Regions from separate parts of the Methylobacterium sp. AC832 genome, predicted to be linked through region 1. Evidence: predicted binding sites of a transcription regulator. Region 1 holds the regulator's gene; each other region holds the start of a gene.
The links. The regulator LexA, encoded in region 1, represses DNA repair genes until DNA is damaged. The targets are predictions, from matches to a motif close to TGTTCNNNNTGTGTTCNG.

Region 1 (4,251 bases):
CCGAGATCGGTGATCGGAATGCCGGGCACGCCGTAGATCGTGTTGATGTCATTGAGCTTCAGCGCGTCGATGACGAGGTGGAAGCCATCGGTGAGTTCCGGCTCGGCCGAAACGTCGACATCGATTCTCTGGGCCAAAGCTGACATCGTGTTCTCTCCCTGGTTCTTTGACGTTTTATTTTGATTGGCGGTCCGCAAAGTCGGCGAACCGATGACGTGAACTTTTCCGCCGCGGGATTTGGTTCTCTCGTACAGCGCAAACCCGATTGTGATGCGGCTTCGGAGACCGCGGGATTCCTCGACGTTAGATCGTCGTCCTGGCAGTGACTTTGGAGTTGGCGTTGCAGTGAAGTCGGCCAGCGGGACGTTTCATTCTCCCTCGACGGGGCGTGGATTTTCTTCAACGGGAATCCAAAAATTTATGATCTCTTTGGGTATTCCGCGCAGCTTAATCTTTGCGGTGACTTGGCGAGGTCGATGGTGGACACAACCAAATCACCATGTTTTATAATGCCTCCCGCCAGTCGAGCGGCGTTCGCCGGCTGGCGATCCCGCGCCTGCCTCGAACAGAGAAGACGCTTTGACCCGATCTAGCAGTCAAAAACTGCTGTAAGCCCTCCGACCCGGTGGGCAATTGGTGGCATACCAAATACCAACTGTCAAACGGAATTGCATGATTGTGCCGATCAGCATCGGATCACTGGAACGCGAGGCTTCGCATGGCCGGTCGACACAGGAAGAATACAACTCCTTCCTACATGGTAATCGGAAGTCTGCTCTTCGAACCGTAGCGAGGAAAGCGCCACTCAGCTTATGTTAAGAGCTTTGAGCGGGCCGAGGCATTCCTTGTATTTCAAACGCGAGTTTGGCATGCTTCACACCAAGTGTGCTCGCCCGCGTGTGCGAGTTTAAATTATTCTAGGTGGCATGAAAAATGGTTAAAACCGACACATTTCAAGTAAAGCCTATCGTTGCGACTTCAAGCTTGCGTGCATTGGCTTATGACGCGCTCAAAGAAGCAATCACGAACATGAACATTTATAATCAGCGTGAAGAGGTTCGCCTGGATGAGCGAAAGCTGTCCTTGAACCTTGGCGTGAGCCGCACCCCTGTGCGCGAAGCGCTGACGGTATTGGAGCAGGAAGGCTTCGTGCGGTTCGAGGCCCGTCGCGGTGTCTTCGTCATCAAGAAGTCGAAGAAAGAAATTGTCAGCATGATCCAGGCTTGGTCTGCCTTGGAGAGCATGGCTGCGCGCCTCGCCTGCGAGCGTGCCACCGACGAACAACTTCACTGCCTGCGTGAGCACTTTCCAGAATTCTATGAAGGACGCCCGTCGGATCATCTCGACGAGTATTCGGAGGCCAACATTCGCTTCCACCAGAAGATCATTTCGCTCGGCCAGTGCGACGTGATCAAAGACATCACCAGCAACCTGCTGATGCATGTCCGCGGTATTCGCAACACCGCGCTGCGTCAGGGGGAACGCGCGGCCAACTCGATCAAGGAACACGTGGCGATCATCAAGGCATTGGAAGCGCGCGATGCAGATCTGGCGGAACGCCTCGTGCGCGAGCACGGCCTCGGCCTCGCCAGCCATGTTGAGAAATATGGTGACTATCTCGACTGATCGACGCTGCCCCCAGAGTACCCGCCATATCGCATGGCTCCCCGGCCGTCGGTGACCGACTAAGTCATCGGCGGGGACTGGGCGCGCGGCTCCGCCGGACACCGCGAAGGCCCGCCATACAGGGGCGGGGTAAGCCCCCGCGGCACGACGCCCCTTCGGATGCTTGAAGGGCCCGGCGGGTGATACCGGCGGACGCCAAGCCGGCCAGCGGCAAGGCCGCTTGAACGAAACATTGCGCCTCAGGAACAAACTCTACCACCGGGTTAACGGAACCCTTGCAGAACACTTGCGGAACGTCTACCGTGTTCGTGTTTTGTTTCAGCGGCGTTAGTCGCGGCCATTGGCTTCAGTGGAAGAGTGATCTGTATGTTGACGCGTAAGCAGCTGGATCTTCTCCAATTCATCCAACAACGGATGCAGGAGAGTGGCGTCCCGCCCTCCTTCGACGAGATGAAGGACGCCCTCGATCTCAAATCGAAGTCGGGGATCCACCGGTTGATCACAGCCCTCGAAGAGCGCGGATTTCTGCGTCGTTTGCCGAATCGCGCCAGGGCGATCGAAGTGATCCGGATGCCTGAGAGCCTGACCGGTGCACCGGCGCCGAAGCCCGCTCCCACCGGTGAAGTTCGCCGCTTTACGCCGAGTGTCGTCGAAGGCGGTCGATCCAAGGCGATGCCGTCCCTGCGCCAGCCAACGACCCAGGCCCAGGACGAGAGCGGAAGGTCGATCACGATCCCGGTCATGGGACGGATCGCGGCCGGCACGCCGATCTCCGCCATACAGAATCAGAGTCATTCCGTGACGCTATCACCGGACTTCCTGGCCGGCGGCGAACATTACGCACTGGAGGTCCGCGGCGATTCGATGATCGAAGCGGGTATCCTCGACGGTGATCTTGTCGTGATCAAGAAGCAGGACACTGCGAATACAGGCGACATCATCGTTGCCCTCATCGACGATGAAGAGGCCACATTGAAGCGCCTGCGTCGCCGCGGTTCCTCCATCGCTCTGGAGGCGGCAAACCCCGCCTACGAGACGAGGGTTCTGGGACCGGATCGTGTTCAGATCCAGGGGCGGCTCGTCAGCCTGGTCCGTCGTTACTGAAGCCCGTCCGGCTGCGTTTCGGATGACGGATCGCCGTCGTCGGCCTCGGCTTCTATGGGTTTCGCACTCGGTCCCGATTCCTTCGGAGGCGAAGGGGACGGCGTGACGACGGCGACCGCCCGCCGCCATGGCGGACGAGAATGAGGTTGGTGGGCGGACGTGACCTGCGGTCCTTCGGGGCCGAAACGGATGGCGGTAGCGCCGCGTAGGGCCAGGTATGCGCGATCGATGACGAAGCCGGCCCGGCAGTCTTTGGGGGCGTCACGGCGGGCGATGATCACACTCGCCCGTTCGCAATCCTCCGCGAAGGCCCGCTTGTCCTTGACCAGGGCGACGATCCGACCCGGCCCTAACTCGACGACGCATCCGACGGTATCGCATCGGCTTCTCGGCGAGGCTGCGACGGCGGCGACTTTCCGCGAATCGCCATCCGCCTTGAGCCATTGTTCGAGGACGAAGGCCGGCGGGCTGCCGAGAATGCTCAATCGGCCGTCCCCGTCGCGGAAGGCTGCACCGCCACCCTCACGGTCGATGTAGACGTCGTAACGCGGCGGCATGGTAGCGAGCACGACACCGAGAGCGGCCGGAGCAAGGCCGATCCAGCGTAAGCTCGAGACGGGAAGTGTCAGCAGGAGCAGGGCGAGAGCAAGCAGGCAGAGTGCCGTGCTGCCATAGGCCGGGACGACGAGGGTGGCGTGTCCGAACCCGCTGATCCAGCCGGAGATCGTGAGCATCCCGCGTACGGCGAGCCCCATCGCCCACCAGACCGGCTGGTCCAGTGCGAAGGGATAGGCGAGGATCCCAAGAACCGCCGCCGGCATCACCGCCAGGGAGACGAGGGGCAAGGTCAGGGCATTGCCGACGATGCCGAAGGGCTGGACGGTCTGGAAATGATAGGTTGCGAAGGGTGCCGTGGCGATCTGGGCGATCAATGTCGTCGCCAGCGTGCCAAGGACCGCGACAGCCAGAAACCGCCAGATCCGGGCCAAGAGGCCCGCACCTTCGCGTGGCGGCATCCAGCGATTGAGCGCACCGGCGCAAGCGATGAGGCCGGCTACCGCGCCGAAGGACATCTGAAAGCTCGGGCCGAGAATCCCGTCCGGCTCGCGCGCGAGGGCGATGAGGGCAGCGAGCGCGAGGTTCCGCATGCTCAAAGCCGGGCGATCCACCAGGATCGCGCCGAGCATCACCAACGTCATGATGAGCGAGCGTTCGGCAGCGATATCCCAGCCCGAGAAGACGCAATAGGCCGTGACACCCACCATGGCGAAGCCGGCGGCGATCTTCTTGATCGGCCAAACCAGGGCGAGCCCCGGAACGAGGGCGAGCAGCGCGCGGACGAGCCAGAACACGACGCCGGCTGCGAGCACCATGTGGAGGCCGGAAATCGAGACGACGTGGTAGATTCCCGCCGCACGCAGAACCTCGTTGGTCTCGGCATTGATGAGGCCGCGCTTGCCCGTTACCAGGGCGGCGGCCACCGCGCCGGCCTGCCCGCCATTGGCGTCGGTGATGCGCCGG
Region 2 (4,251 bases), on a different contig from region 1:
ACCCGGCGCATGCGTCTTTCGCGAAGGCGGTCGACGCGTTTCCTCCGCAAGCCTTGCGGGACTGGTGCGAGGGGCTCGGCCAGCCGACCTTCGTCGGGTCGAGCGGTCGTGTATTCCCGAAGAGCTTCAAGGCCTCCCCGCTCCTGCGGGCCTGGCTGGGGCGGCTCGATGCAGCCCGCGTCCGCATCCTCACCCGTCATCGCTTCCTCGGTTGGGAGGCGGATGGAAGCCTGGCTTTCGAGACGCCGGACGGGCGGGTCACTGTAACCCCTCAAGCGACCCTGATGGCCCTCGGTGGTGCGAGCTGGCCACGGCTCGGCTCGGACGGGGCTTGGGTCCCGCTTCTCACCGGGGCAGGCATCGCCGTCTCGCCGCTCAAACCCGCCAATGTCGGCTTCAGCGTGCCATGGTCGGACGTGTTCCGCGAACGTTTCGCCGGGACGCCCCTGAAGCGCGTCGTGCTCAGGCTCGGCGACGAGACCGTGCGCGGCGAGGCCATGATCACCACGGACGGGATCGAAGGCGGAGCGGTCTATGCGCTGTCACGCCTCATCCGCGATGCGATCGAGGAGCGCGGCGAGGCCCGTCTCGTCCTCGATCTGCGGCCGGACCTCGGCGAGGATGCGCTGATGCGACGCCTCGCGACGCACAAACAGGGCGCCTCCCTCGCCACGCGTCTGCGCAAGGATGCGGGGCTCGACCCCGTGGCGGCGGGAGTTTTGCGCGAGGCGGCCGGCCGCGCGCTTCCATCCTCGGCGGGCGATCTCGCCGCCTTGATCAAGGCGGCTCCCTTGCGCCTGCTCGCTCCCCGTCCGATCGACCGGGCGATCTCCACGGCGGGGGGCGTCGCCTTCGAGGCCGTCGACACCCGCTTCATGCTGAAGGCGCGGCCCGGCGTGTTCGTCGCCGGCGAGATGCTGGATTGGGAAGCCCCCACCGGCGGCTACCTGCTGCAGGGGGCCTTTTCCAGCGGTCGCGCGGCGGCCGCCGGGATGATGGGCTGGCTCGAGGAAGCCGGCGCGGGCCTATAACCGCGTGCAGAACCCGACCATGCCCTTGGCATCGGACGGGCAGGACGCGCTGGCGCCGCCATTGGCGAAGGACGGGCTACCCGAGGACAGGCAATAGGCCGAGACGAAGGCCTCGCCACTGGCACAGCTCAACTCGCAGCCGCTTGTCGAACACGTCTCGTTGCGGACGGGACGAAGGCTGGAGTTGGCGGCGCTGGCCGTGATGCCAGCCGCCCCCGGCTCGCCCTGAGGACCGGCAGGGCCCCTGGGACCCGTTTCCCCCTTGGGGCCGACATCGCCTTTTGGCCCAACCTCACCCTTGGGACCGACATCGCCCTTGGGACCCATATCGCCCTTGGGACCGATCGGTCCCTGGGGGCCAGTCTCCCCCTTGAGCCCGGCCTCGCCCTTCGGTCCCGTCTCCCCTTTCGGCCCAGCCTCGCCCGCGGGGCCCGCAATCCCCTGCGGTCCGACAAGCCCTGCCATGCCCTGGGGCCCGGTTTCGCCTGCGGGGCCCGCATCGCCCTTGGGGCCGGGCTCGCCCGTGGGTGCGCAATTGGCCACCACCGCCTCCCTCTCGTCCTCACCGGCCTTCAGCGCCGCGACGCAGGTAGCCGGCCGGTAGGGAAGGCGGAACAGGAAACGCCCGCGCGAATCGGCCATCACCGAGATGTCTTCGTCGAGAATGACGACGGTGCCGGCCTTGCGCACGCTGCCCGAGATTCGCAGGTCTCCCCCCTCGATCCGCGCATCGTAAACCTGGATCGGCTGCGACGGCGTCACGACCCGCCTGGTCCTGGCCCTGGGCCCCGGAGCCGCTGCGGCATCGGTCGCCGGGGCGGCGCTCATCCCACGGCCCGGCTGGCCGGGGCTGACCTGGCCTGGCGCCTGCGCGAAGGCGGCCCCGGAGAAGGAGCCCACGAGCAACATCAGGCCGATCAGCGATTTGCCGAACAGGGAACCGGCCTTCTGGCTGTTTCCGGACGGGCGATGAAGGGCCTGGCACTGGGCGGCTTGGTCGAGGCGCATGGGCATTCTCTCCCGGCTGATGCGCCGGGGGTCCGGCACGGCGGAGGGACAATGCCGGGTCCGGCCATGGGGTCAAGTCCACAATGAGGGGCTCGAACGCCCTTCCGATTCTCGGCCGTCCACACTCATCCACAGCCGTCCACAGGGGAAACGACTGTTTGCGTTGGGAAATTTTTCAGACCCCTGAAACCTGTTGAGTGTGTTCTTGTTTTGTTCTTATCGTCCGGCGACGGTGCGGACAGGATGGCTTTGGCTCAACGGACAATGCGCGATGAGGGCGAGACGAACACGGACGAGTTCGCGCGGCGCCGGAGGGTTGCGATGGCCGCCCTGCGCGATCACGGGGGAGGACATTCCGACGCCCTCCGCGTCGAGTCGTTGCCCCTGGGAATCGCGCATATCGATTCGGGGCTTCCCGGCAACGGCCTCACTCTCGGGCGACCGCACGAGATCGCGCCGGAAGCCGAGGGCGACGAGGCGGCGGCCCTGGGCTTCACCCTCGCCCTCGTGGCGCGTCACCTGGCGCGGGTGGAGGGAGAGGCGCTCCTCGTCATCGGCAAGGGCCATCCGACGCCCTACGGCCATGGTCTCGCCGGGCTCGGCCTCGATCCGGGCCGCCTGCTGATCCTGGAGGTGGAGAACGACGCGGATGCCTACCGCGCCGTGGAGGAAGCCCTGCGGTCTCAGGGCCTGAGGGCAGTGGCGGGGCTGGTGGATGCCGGCCTGCCGCTGAAACAGAGCCGTCGGCTGCATCTGGCGGGCGAGGCGGCCTCCCGCCTCCTCCTCGTCCTGCGGCCGCCGCAGGCGGAAAACCCGAACATGGCCGCGACCCGCTGGCGGATCGGGTCGGGGGCGGCCCTGCGGGACCGCTTCGGCTGCATCGAGCGGCCCTGCTGGCGGGCACGGCTCGACCGCTGCCGCAACGGACGGACCGGGGATTGGCTTCTGGAGTGGGATCATGCCGCGCATCGTTTCGGTCTGGCTGGAGCAGTGGCCGCTGACGCGCCTCAGGCGCGCTCGAACACGGCTTGAACACGCGGCGCCAGAAGCGGTCGCGCCCTCCGTCGTGGCCGCCATCGGCCCGGGGGGTCTGCGCATCACCGCGGTGGATGCCGCCGCCTGGGCCCTGGGCCTGCGCCCGGGAGAGCCCCTGGCGCGAGCCCGAGCGAGGATCGGCCCCGGCATCGCCGTCCACCCCGCCGACCCGGAGGCCGATGCCGCCGCCCTCGCGCGGCTCTGCCTCTGGGCCCGTCGCTACACGCCCGTGGTCGCGCCGTTCGGACCGGCAGAGGGTGCTGCCGGCTTCTTCCTCGACGTGGAGGGGGCGAGCCATCTGTTCGGCGGTGAGGAAGGCCTGATGGCCGACCTTTCCGGTCGCCTGTCGGCCAATGCGATTCCCGCCCGGCTGGCCCTGGCCGACACACCCGCCTGCGCTTTCGCCCATGCCCGCCACGGCGGTTCGGCGAGGCCCGTCATCGTGCCGCCCGGAGACAATGCACCGTCCCTGCGCGACCTCTCCGTCGCCGCCCTGCGGATCGAGCCGTCCATCTCGGATTCGCTGCGTCGCCTCGGCCTGCGCCGGATCGGAGCGCTGGCCGACGCACCCCGCCCTCCCCTCGCCCGACGCTTCGGCGAGACCCTGCTCCTGCGCCTCGATCAGGCATTGGGGAGGAGGCCCGAACCGCTGGTCTCCCTGGCCGAGCCTGCCGCCTTCGGCGCGAGCCAGGGCTTCCTCGACCCGATCGGACATCAGGCCGGCATCGTCGCCACTGCCATCCGGCTGATGCGGGAGATCGCCCCCCGTCTCGCCGCATCGGGCATGGGTGCGCAATCCCTGCGCTTGAGCCTGCATCGGGTCGACGGCATCGAGAAGACCCTCGATCTCGGCCTGTCGGAACCGACCCTGTGCCCCATCCAGATCGGTCGGCTGCTGGACCTGCGCCTCGACCGGCTCGGCCCGGCCCTCGATGCCGGCTTCGGCTTCGAGACCGTGCGGCTCGACGTGACCGGCATCGGCCGGCTGGAAGCGCGCCAGGACTCCCTCGCTGATACGGGCCTCGATCGACGCGCGGAAGGCAACGGAACCGCCCGCCTCGCCGATGCCCTGCGCCAGCGCATCAGGGCCAGGGTGATAAGGGTGAGCCCACGAGCGAGCCATATCCCCGAACGCGCCGACGCCCTGGAACCGTGGCGGGTGAACCATGTGGCCCTC
Region 3 (4,251 bases), 340 kb from region 1:
GTTCGATCTCTTGCAGGCGCAGGGCGGCATGGACCCCAATGGTTTCATGGGCGCCAACGGTTTCGGCCAGCAATTCGGATTGTCGCCGGATCAGACCCGTCGGGCCATGGAAGCGCTGATGCCGGCCCTAACGCTCGGCCTCCAGCGCAACGCCGCCGCCGATCCCACCGGCTTCACCCAGATGTTCAGCTTCATGGACCCGGCCGCGCTCGCCGCCCCGCAGGCCAAGCCGCAGATGGATGCCATGATGCGCCAGCTCTTCGGCTCGCAGCATCTGAGCCAGGCCGTCCTGCAACAGGCAGCTGCGGTGAGCGGCGTGGCGACGCCCGCCCTCCGGCAGATGCTGCCGCTCATGGCCGGCATGGTCGTGGCGGGGATCGTCCACGTGATGATGAATCCGGGGCAGCCCGCTCCCCAGCCCGCGCCTCCCCCGCCCTCGCCCTTCGGCATCCCGACCCATCCCTATTGGACCGAGATGATGAACGGCTTCATGAAAGCGAGCGGTGCGATGCTGTCTTCGCCGATGCAGGCCGCCCCCCCTACTCGCACCGCCCCGGCACAGAAGAGCCTGCCGCCCGCACGCCTGTTCCCGGCGGCCCGACCGGCGCAGGATTCTTCCCCCACGCCCGAATCCCGTCAGGCCTCGGCCGGCGCGCAGCAAGGTGCCGCACTGAACCCGTTCGATCTGTTGCAGCAGATGTTTCAGTCCGGGCTGGAGGTTCAGCAGGAAAACGCGAGGACGATGCAGAGCCTGTTCGACAGCCTGTGGCGTGACGGCATGGCGTCCGTGGGCTCGTCGAAAGCCAACAACCCGACGCCGAACCGGCCCGGCCAGACGCGCCGCTGAAGCCGGCGCCGCACGAGACGCGCGGGGCACGAACGCTCAAATACTCCGGGTGAAAGCCTGCGCGACAGACTCGTAAAGCTCGCGGACCCGGTTGGTGTAATTCAGCAGCGCCGTGACGATCCCCAGGACGATCACGCTGGCAATCAGCGCGTATTCGATCGCGGACGTCCCACTTGTATCTCGAGCGAACCGCGAAGCGCTTTGTGAAAGACGGGACGGAGGGCCATCCGAGGACGCGATCGGCTTGGCGACCGTAGATGTCACATCGTTTTTTTCAGAAATCGTCATCGAGCGAGGCGATCCCTGAAGAAGCAGCGCCCGCCTTCCTACGACGAAAATCATTGCCGACGGTTTAAACAAATACCAGCGAAACGCCGTCGGACTTCCAATGGGTACGTGCCCCTCCGCCAACGCGACCAGGGGCTCGACATCCGGTTCGATGTGCCGCGATCCGGCAGCGACGGCCCAGCGCTTTCACCGCTCACATCGTCATTCAGCGTCACCGGGTTGCCCGGCCCCGAAGGGCCGAGCCAAAGGCGCGCTAGACATCACTATGCAGGACGAGACGGATCGGGTCTCGCCCTATCGAAAACGCGTGCCGCAAGCCCGCGACCGGGGCTGCCGTCCATCAAGCTTTTCCGGATTCCTTGCGCAGCGCGTCGATCCGTTTGGAGGCCTCGGCCTTGTCCAGATCCGGCTCGAACGAGTCGGGTGATTTCGCCTCCTCCGACAAGGTCTTGAGATAGGAAGCCTGCGCGCCGGTCATCGGCTCGTCGCCCGTGGTCCATTCGCTCGGATCCTTGATCCGGTTCGATGCATCGCCACCCGCCGTCTTCGGGTTCTCGTTCTCGTCCGTCGCCTGCTTCTTCGTCATCGCTCGACCTCGTTCATGAATTGTTCTCTCCATAACGAGGCGGTCGCCGATGAGTTCCGAACCCTGACCATCCCCGGGATGCGGGGTGTAAGCCTCACTCCGCCACGATCCTTCGTTCCGGCAACCGGCGGCCATATCGTTGGTGCCCCGCTAGAGCTGCGCCCGACCACGTTGGGTCGGGAGACATCTCCAGGCCTTTGTTTTGCCGCGCTCTTTTTCGCCGAACCGGGATCCACTTCGGCGGAGAGCGCTCTAGCCCGGCAGAAGTCCCGCCTGACGGTAAGTGTCGATCGCCGCATCGTAGACGGAGAGATCCGACCGGCTTCTCGCCAGAAGTTGCGCGCCGGCGATGGCCGCGAAGATGGCCCAGGCTCTCGACGTGGCGGTCTCGGCGGTAACCGGGGATGCGGCGGTCAGCTGTCTGCGGATCCAGGCCACGTTCACCTCGGCGAAAGCTCGTACCTCCGTCTTCACGTCGTCCGGCAGGTCGTCGTGCTCGGCGGCCATCATGCTGCCGAGGCAAATTCGGTTGTCGTTCTGGAGCGCCGTGCGGAACGTGTCGGGGTAGCGCCGCAGACAGGCGACCGGATCCGGACATGCGTCCGATAGGGCCTCCAGGGCAGCGAACGCATCTTCCCGGTAGCGCCGTGCCACCGCCGCCCCTAGGGCAGCCTTGCCGGGGAAATAATAGTGGATGCTCGCCGCCTTGATTCCCACCTCCTCCGCGAGATCGCGGAAGTTCAGGCCGCCATAGCCGCGTGCCTGCGCGGTCAGCCTTGCGGCGTTCAGGATCAGTTCCCGGGTGCTCTCGCTCATCCTCCGCTTCTACACCTGCATTCTATCGATTGGCAGGTAGACGTTGACGTGTCTTCATCGACCTGCATGGTGTATCTACCAACTGGCAGATAGAGAGTGTGCCGATGAAAATCTACGACCGTGAGGCGGGTCCCCATCCCGCACGAATCCGCATCGTCCTCGCCGAGAAGGGGCTGGAGGAGAGGATCGAGTTCGTCAGTATCGACCTCATCGCCGCCGAGCAGAAGCAGCCTGGTTTCCTGGCGATGAACCCGATCGGGAAGGTCCCGGTCCTCGAACTCGATGACGGGACGATCATCACCGAATCCACGGCGATCACGGAATATCTTGACAACCTGGACGGCCATCCGACCCTCACGGGTACGACACCGCGTGACAAAGGCGTCATCCACATGATGCAGCGGCGCGCCGAGATGATGCTGATCGATGCCGTCGACGATTATTTCCATTACGGCACCCCCGGCCTCGGCGGCGCGCTGCGGCCGTGGCGGATGCCGGATTGGAGCGGGGCCAAAGAATGGGGACAGCGGCGCGGCGCCTATGCCGTCGCCAACATGCCCTATTTCAACGATCTGCTGGCGAAGCAGCCCTTTCTCGCCGGAGACGGCTTCTCGATGCCGGACATCACCTTGTTCGCCGGGCTGATGTTCGCCGAGATCGTCGGCCTGCCGATCGCCCCGGAACTCACCGCCCTTCACGCCTGGCGCGGCAAGGTTGCCGATCGTCCGGCCGTGAAGAACCGCAGCGGACAGGTCCCGAGGCCGGAAGACCTGGCGCGATACGGCGACGCGGCTTAGGGCCTGTTCGGGCTGTTTTTCCAGGGCTTCGCCTCATCCTGCTGAGGTGCCGCATAGCGGCCTCGAAGGAGCCTTCCAGGGATCGCGTGACCACTGGAGGCCTCCTTCGAGGCCCGCTGACGCGGGCACCTCAGGGTGAGGAAATCTGCTTGGATGTTCGATTTCGCTTAGGATCGTCCGCTGAAAAATCCGAGCAGACAGGTGTCTGGGAGCTGCAGGCTTCCACACCGGGATCGTCCATCGCGCCCACTTGCGTGATGGACGGCGAGCCTCGTCACGAAGGACCAGCTCGATGGGAATCCCCGGTGAGCGAGGGCAAGGCGTCGTTCACGCCTCGTCCCCGCAAGCGCCTGCGACGTGGCCCCGCGAAGTGCGGTCCGAACTACGCCGCGACCGCCTTCGGCTGAACCTCGGCGGTGTAATCGTCCATGAGCGTCTTGGTCATGGACGCCGGGGTGAAGCGGTAGGGGCCGATTTCGGAGACCGGTGTCACTTCGGCAGCGGAGCCGGTGATGAAGCACTCGGAGAAGCCCTCCATCTCCTCGGGCTTGATCCTCCGTTCGATCACCTCGAAGCCACGCCGGTGGGCGAGGTCGATGACGGTCTGGCGGGTGATGCCGTTGAGGAAGCGGTCGGCGAGCGGGGTGTGGACCACGCCGTCCTTGATGAAGAAGATGTTCGCACCGGTGCATTCGGCGACGTAATCCTCCCAATCGAGCATCAGGGCGTCGGCATAGCCCTTGTTCTCGGCCCGGTGCTTCGAGATCGTGCAGATCATGTAGAGGCCGGCCGCCTTCGAGGCGGAGGGGATGGTCCGCGGATCGGGCCGGCGATAATCGGCCATGTCGAGGCGGATGCCCTTCATCTTGGTCTCGGGATCGAAATAGCTCGGCCATTCCCAGGCGGCGACGGCGAGA

Region 2: the regulator LexA is predicted to act here: its motif matches at 2,240-2,257, upstream of AC0IXR_RS24135 (ImuA family protein).
Region 3: the regulator LexA is predicted to act here: its motif matches at 1,732-1,749, upstream of AC0IXR_RS03475 (DUF3072 domain-containing protein).

What each region holds. Positions count from the first base shown of each region.
Region 1 is NZ_CEEDMV010000001.1:1,077,201-1,081,451, reverse strand. It holds gene oxc (oxalyl-CoA decarboxylase) at 1-146, opposite strand, end outside; gene AC0IXR_RS05000 (GntR family transcriptional regulator) at 934-1,626, shown strand; gene lexA (transcriptional repressor LexA) at 1,993-2,730, shown strand; gene AC0IXR_RS04990 (ComEC/Rec2 family competence protein) at 2,724-4,251, opposite strand, start outside.
Region 2 is NZ_CEEDMV010000013.1:14,884-19,134, reverse strand. It holds gene AC0IXR_RS24145 (TIGR03862 family flavoprotein) at 1-1,031, shown strand, start outside; gene AC0IXR_RS24140 (collagen-like protein) at 1,026-2,039, opposite strand; gene AC0IXR_RS24135 (ImuA family protein) at 2,361-3,071, shown strand; gene AC0IXR_RS24130 (Y-family DNA polymerase) at 2,998-4,251, shown strand, end outside.
Region 3 is NZ_CEEDMV010000001.1:741,784-746,034, reverse strand. It holds gene AC0IXR_RS03485 (DUF937 domain-containing protein) at 1-847, shown strand, start outside; gene AC0IXR_RS03480 (Flp family type IVb pilin) at 884-1,135, opposite strand; gene AC0IXR_RS03475 (DUF3072 domain-containing protein) at 1,476-1,721, opposite strand; gene AC0IXR_RS03470 (TetR/AcrR family transcriptional regulator) at 1,974-2,537, opposite strand; gene AC0IXR_RS03465 (glutathione S-transferase family protein) at 2,642-3,334, shown strand; gene AC0IXR_RS03460 (branched-chain amino acid aminotransferase) at 3,717-4,251, opposite strand, start outside.